2 regions of the Luxibacter massiliensis genome follow, and region 1 is predicted to be linked to the other one. Evidence: predicted binding sites of a transcription regulator. Region 1 holds the regulator's gene; the other holds the start of a gene.
The links. Region 1 encodes Rex, which represses fermentation and respiration genes when NADH is low (regulators of the CRP and FNR family bind a similar motif). Its sites were predicted from a motif close to ATTGTTAANTANTTAACAAT; they were not measured.
Positions count from the first base shown of each region.

Region 2: EFA47_RS01790 (aminoglycoside phosphotransferase family protein) is a predicted target of Rex. The motif match lies at 1,667-1,686, and genes of this name have one in related genera.

Region 1 is NZ_UWOE01000001.1:1,624,310-1,627,737, reverse strand. Features, by position in the region: gene EFA47_RS07445 (NAD(P)H-hydrate dehydratase) at 1-1,508, opposite strand, end outside; gene alr (alanine racemase) at 1-7, opposite strand, end outside; gene EFA47_RS07440 (redox-sensing transcriptional repressor Rex) at 1,614-2,258, opposite strand; gene abc-f (ribosomal protection-like ABC-F family protein) at 2,532-3,428, shown strand, end outside.
Region 2 is NZ_UWOE01000001.1:347,889-351,316, reverse strand. Features, by position in the region: gene EFA47_RS01795 (cell wall hydrolase) at 1-669, shown strand, start outside; gene EFA47_RS01790 (aminoglycoside phosphotransferase family protein) at 818-1,573, opposite strand; gene adhE (bifunctional acetaldehyde-CoA/alcohol dehydrogenase) at 1,713-3,428, opposite strand, start outside.

The DNA of each region.
Region 1 (3,428 bases):
GTTTCATCTTCCATACTCTCCTCTGTCTCTTTGATACAAGCCTGTATGCCGGCAATCAGATCCTGTGCCAGCACACTGTAGGATCCCTTTGCCTTCCTGGCCGCATCTCCGCCGCAGGCATGTAAAAATACCCCGCAGGACGCAGCCTCAAATGTCTCCATGCCCTGGGCCAGTAAAGCTGTAATAACGCCGGCAAGAACATCTCCTGACCCCGCCTTAGCCATGGCGTTATTCCCTGTCGTATTTACAAAGGGATGTTCTCCTGCCTTCATGACGAATGTGCGTGCATCTTTCAGCGCGCAGACAATATCATACCGGCCTGTAAACTCTCTTATTCTGGTAAGACGCTGATCCTTTAGTTCTCTGACCGGACAGTCCAGCAAACGGGCCATTTCTTTCATGTGGGGAGTCAATACCAGGGGACATTCTTTCTTTTCTAAAAGTTCCAGATGTCTGCTCAAAAGATTCAGTCCATCTGCATCGACAACACAGGGCACTTTTGCTTCCCTCAGCGTCTGGGCCAATAATTTCTCTGCTGTTTTACTCTGCCCAAGGCCGCATCCGATACAGACAACATCTGCCCAGGAAAGCAGGCTTTTAAACCGCTCCTCTTCATACTCCCTGTATGTGGCCAAAATCGCCTCAGGGAGCTGCTGCTGGAGGATCACCCGGTTATCCTCAGAAGTATAGATCTGTACAAGTCCCGCCCCACACGTGTAGGCAGCCATAGCACTTAAATAAGCTGCCCCTGACATACCTGGACTCCCGGTAACCATCAGGACTCTTCCGTATGTACCCTTGTGTGAATCCGCCTTTCTCCGGGGCAGAAGCCTTTGCAAGTCTGCCTTATGGTATCGGAAACACACTCCTGTCTCTTGTTCAAATATATGCCCGCTAATACCAATATCCTTTGTCACAACCTTGCCTGCAGACAAATATCCGGGGTACAGGATGCATCCCAGCTTTGCACATGCGAAAGCAACTGTCAGATCTGCTTTAAAAGCAATGCCCAGTACCTGCCCCGTGGCAGAACAGATCCCGGATGGAATATCCACTGCTGTCTTGTGTCCCTGCAAGGCATTCATTGCCTCTATTATGCTGCGGTACCTGCCTGATACTTCCCGGTTGAGCCCCACGCCAAAAACAGCGTCTACAATACTAGTATATTCTCCGGCCTCTATTGTTGTGACTATAGGGACTTCTGACTTATCTGCTATCCGCATCTGCAGCCGGCATTCTTCACTCATAGATTCTTCCCGGCCCACAAAAACGGCTGTGACCTGACAGCCTTTTCCCTTCAGAAGCCTTGCAACTGCAAACCCGTCACCACCATTATTTCCTGATCCACAGACCACAAGGGTCTTTGTCAAGTCTGCCCCATCCTGTTCCATGGCCTCCACAACGGAGAGCGCCGCCCGCTCCATCAGCACCAGGGATGGGATGCCTATCTCATGGATGGTATAACTGTCTGCCCTCTGCATCCATTCTCCTGTAGGCAAATATTCCATATTCCAGCCTCCTTTATATTTTGTGGGAACAAAGAAAGTCCCCTCTGAAATGAAACAACGTGTAAAAAAGACAAGCTGTCCTTAATACACGTCTGATACCCTTCTTTATTTTCCGTGGTCTTCCTGATAGCGGCTGATTGTATATGACAAGCGCATCAGGCTGTCAGACAAATGCACATTCTCCACAATAATGTCTTCCGGCAGGTTCAAATCTGTATGTGCAAAATTCCAGATAGCCCTGATTCCATTTTCTATAAGCATCTCAGCTACTTCAATGGCTTTTGACTTAGGGATAGTCAGCGCGGCAATCTCAATATCTGACTGACTTACAAAATCCTTCAGCTCGTCCATCATCCGGATAGGGACTCCCCGGATAGCCACCCCTTCCAACCGGGAATTCACATCAAAAAGTCCTTTAAGAATAAACCCATTCTTCTCAAATGACGCATAATTGGCCAACGCCTGCCCTAGATTTCCGGCTCCTATGATAATCATATTGTGAGGCCTGTTAAGTCCCAGAATCTTTCCGATCTCCGTATAGAGGTACTTTACATTATAGCCATATCCCTGCTGGCCGAACCCACCGAAGTTATTTAAATCCTGCCTGATCTGGGAAGCAGTCACATGCATCTTTTTACTCAAATCATTCGAAGAAATGCGTTCTACCCCTGCATCTAAAAGCTCACCCAAATATCTATAGTATCTGGGCAGCCTCCCTATCACTGCCCGTGATATCTCTCTGTCTTCCACAGTTATCGCCTCCAAATTTGTTCTGGGATGCATTCAGTAACCTGCAGGTACTTAAAAACCTGGATTATCAAACACATCTTTGCCTTATTATATAGAATTGTAAGAACAAAGTCAAATTTTTGTTGTATTTCGGTTTATTTCCGCTATAATAAAATGGGTATTGAACAAGGAACGTATAAATCCTGTATACGCCGGGAAGGCCTGGGGCAGGCCCTATCCGGCCTGCAGGATCTTGCATCATATTAAATTTATTTGGATTACAGGAGGCTGTCTATGGTATTGGCATGTCACAATCTTACTAAATCTTTCGGGGAACAGCTCATTGTACAGAATGGAGCTTTTCATATAGAAGACAGAGAAAAAACTGCACTGGTAGGCGTAAATGGCGCCGGGAAATCCACAATCCTTAAAATGATCGTGGGCGAAGAGCCGGCAGACGGGGGAGAGATTATTCTGACAAAAGGTAAAACTTTAGGGTATCTGGCCCAACAGCAGCATCTGCAGAGCGGACTCTCTATTTACGAGGAGGTAAAAACAGCAAAAGCTGATATCCTTGCATTAGAAGCGCAGATACGGCTTGCTGAACAGGAACTTAAGACATTAAGCGGCGATGCCCTTCATAATAAACTGGAATCTTATCACAGGATGGTATCTAGATTTGAGTCTGAAAATGGTTATGCATGTGAGAGCGAGCTGGCCGGTGTATTGAAAGGCCTTGGTTTTTTGGAGGAGGACTTTTCAAAAATGACTGACACTCTGTCAGGGGGGCAGAAAACCCGCGTATCCCTTGGCAAGCTGCTGCTCACCAGACCAGATATCCTCCTGCTGGACGAGCCTACCAACCATTTGGATTTAAATTCCATCACATGGCTGGAAACCTACCTCATGAATTATCCAGGTGCTGTTTTTATCGTTTCCCATGACCGATTCTTCCTGAATCGGGTTGTCACAAAAGTTGTGGAGATAGAAAACGGCGAAATACGGATGTACCTGGGCAATTATAAGGCATATGCAGAGAAGAAACAGCAAATCAGGGATGCCCTGCTCAAAGAATATTTAAACCAGCAGAAGGAGATACAGCACCAAGAAGCCGTGATTGAAAAACTGCGCTCTTTTAACCGGGAAAAGTCTGTCCGCCGCGCGGAAAGCCGCGAAAAAATGCTGGATAAG
Region 2 (3,428 bases), 1.3 Mb from region 1:
GAGGATCAGCAGGCCTCCCTGACAAATCTCCAACAGGATCTGGAGGGCAGGCAGGCTGCGCTGTCCCAGAAAGCCCAGGAGACGTCAACTGACCTTGCCGCTTTTAACGCACAGCTTGAACAATTGCGTGCTGAAGAGGCTGCAAGGCTGGCAGCAGAAGCTGCCGCTGCCGCCGCTGCTGCTGAAGCTGCCGCCAATGTTTCCTCTGGCAATACTGGTAACAATACATCCTCTGACAGTTCTCCAAATACTCCTGCACCTACACCAGGAAGCGGATATGATGACACCGTTGTCAACGGTGGCGCTTCGGAAGTCGCAGGCAGTGATTTAGATGTGTTTGCTGCTATCCTGGACTGCGAGGCCATGTATGATTATGATTCTATGCTTGCAGTGGCCACAGTAATCATGAACCGTGTACAGAGTCCTCTGTTCCCCAATTCTATCACGGAAGTCGTATATGCCGGCGGTCAGTTTGAACCGGTATGGACAGGCCGGTTAGATGCGGTGCTCGCAAGCGGCGCCAGCGATTTAGCGTATACTGTCGCACAGGATGCCATTAATGGTGCCCGCCTTGCGGCCGTGTCAGATTGTTATTATTTTCTATATGCAGGGGCAACAGACCGGCCTGGCGTAAATATAGGCAATAATTTATTTTTCCAAAGCTGGTAGATATCTTTATACAGATATATACCCCAAAAGTATGAACTAAGATCCACTTTTAGGACATAAAGAACCGGAGGGAAGAACTATACGCTCTTCTCTCCGGTTCTTTTTTATATTACTCTTTCTTTTTCAACAAACTGCAGATAAATTAATCTTACTGATAATCAATAACATCAATCCACCTAAGCAGGAAATCTCTCTCCAATGTATTATTCTTCGTAAGCTGTGCCGCTGCTACTATAGGGAGCCATTGCTGTACGTATTGTCTCGCCGTATCACTTTTTTTGCAGAATACATCCATATACAGATCTGCTGTCCCCTGATCTTTCAATGCAAACAGAAGGTAGGTCATAGCTGCATCTGCACTGGCATTTCCCTGCGATGCATGGGCCCAGTCCACCACCGTCATTTTGCCGTTCTTCCCTACGATCACATTACTCGGGTTAAAATCCCCATGGCAAATCTTTGTATGTTTCGGCATACTCTCAAGCCTTGTAAGAAGCTCATACCTTGTGGTGGCATCCACATCCTTAAGGCTATTAATCTGGCGTGCCAGCTTATCCTTCAGCTTATTTAGAAGCGGTGCGCTTTTCCCATGTATGGTCATCTGAAGATCTACAAAATCTGCCATATATTTCTCAAGGTTCCCTTTGTCAGACTCCATCATGTCTTCTAAAGTCTTGCCCTCCTTGTAGTCTATAACAAGGGCCCATTTTCCGTTAATCTGCCTTACCTCTTTCACCCGGGGGATATCCAGTCCCGACTCTTCTACCCTTGCTGTATTAAGCGCTTCATTGAATATGTCTGATTTTGGATGTGTGGCGGCAAATACTTTTACTATACTGTCGTCATATTTGTACACTTCTTTGTAGGGACGCTTTACAATTAACCTGCTTTCTTCCAGCTTCATAATCCAATACCTCCTGTCTGGTTTGATGCCGTTTTATTAAGTTGAACCAATTATACAACAATTCCCAGGACAATGTAAGTCCTGGGAATTAATTTTGTATATTTTTTAACTATTTTTTTGCCATCATAAATATTGTTAATTATTTACCATAGTAGCATTTCAAATAAATTTCTTTTATCTCCTTAAACAGTGGGTATCTTGGATTAGCTCCTGTACACTGGTCGTTGAATGCCTGTTCAACCATGTCATCCAGGGTATCGAGGAAGTATTTTTCATCAATGCCATAGTCTTTGATTGATTTTTTGATACCGATTTTTTCTTTTAAATCTTCCAGCTTAACCAGCAGGTTTTCAAATACTTCCTGGTCATCTTTTCCCGCACATCCCGCAAACCGGCCTAATTCAGCGTATCTGGCAAGGGCATGTGGGTACTGGTACTGTGAAAACGTCCCCATCTTTGTCGGAACTTCAGCCGAATTATACTTCATAACCTCTGTCAGCAGCACAGCATTAGCCACTCCGTGAGGAAGGTGGTGGAAAGCTCCCAGCTTATGCGCCATAGAATGGTTAAGACCAAGGAAAGCATTCGCAAATGCCATACCTGCCATGCAAGATGCGTTTGCCATCATCTCACGTGCCTTCGGGTCACTGGCCCCATTCTCATATGCAGAAGGCAGATAGTCAAATACCATTTTTACTGCTTTCATAGCCAGGCCGTCGGTGTAATCTGTTGCCATGATAGACACGTAGGCCTCAATTGCATGTGTCATGACATCAATACCAGAAGCGCTGGTCAGGCCTTTCGGCTGTGTCATCATATTATCCACGTCCACAATCGCCATGTTCGGAAGCAGCTCATAATCTGCCAGAGGCCATTTTACTCCTGTGTCTGCATCTGTAATAATTGCAAATGGCGTTACCTCTGACCCCGTTCCTGAAGAAGTCGGAATTGCCACAAAATAAGCTTTTTCTCCCATTTTAGGGAAGGTAAATACTCTCTTACGGATATCCATAAAATCCATAGCCATATCTTCAAAGTTAGCTTCTGGATGCTCATACATCACCCACATAATTTTAGCGGCATCCATGGCAGATCCGCCGCCAAGTGCGATGATTGTATCTGGCTCAAAGGAACGCATCATATCTGCCCCCTTCTGGGCACACTGGAGAGTCGGATCAGGAGCCACCTCATAAAAGCATGTATGTTGGATTCCCATTTCATCTAATTTTTCTTCAATAGGAGTTACATACCCATTCTTATACAAAAAGCTGTCAGTAACAATAAATGCTTTCATTTTATGCATAATTGTCCCCAGCTCATCTAACGCAACTGGCATACAGCCTTTTTTGAAATAAACCTTTTCAGGTGTCCGGAACCACAGCATATTTTCTCTCCTCTCAGCGACAGTCTTTATATTCAGCAGATGCTTCACCCCTACATTCTCAGATACGGAGTTGCCCCCCCAGGAACCACAGCCCAGGGTCAGGGACGGAGCCAGCTTAAAGTTATAAAGGTCACCGATGCCGCCGTGGGAAGACGGTGTATTAATCAGAATACGGCAGGTTTTCATAGCCTGTGCATGTTTTGCAATCTTGTCAGACTCAGCAGGATGCACATAGAGAGATGCTGTATGCCCATATCCCCCGTCAGCAACAAGCTGCTCTGCCTTAGCAAGAGCCTCTTCAAATGTCCCTGCCTTGTACATTGCAAGCACAGGAGATAGCTTCTCATGGGCAAATTCCTCTGAAATATCGACAGACTCTACTTCCCCAATTAATATTTTTGTATCCTCTGGAACATCCACTCCCGCCATCTTTGCGATCTCGTATGCCGATTTCCCAGGTATCTTGCTGTT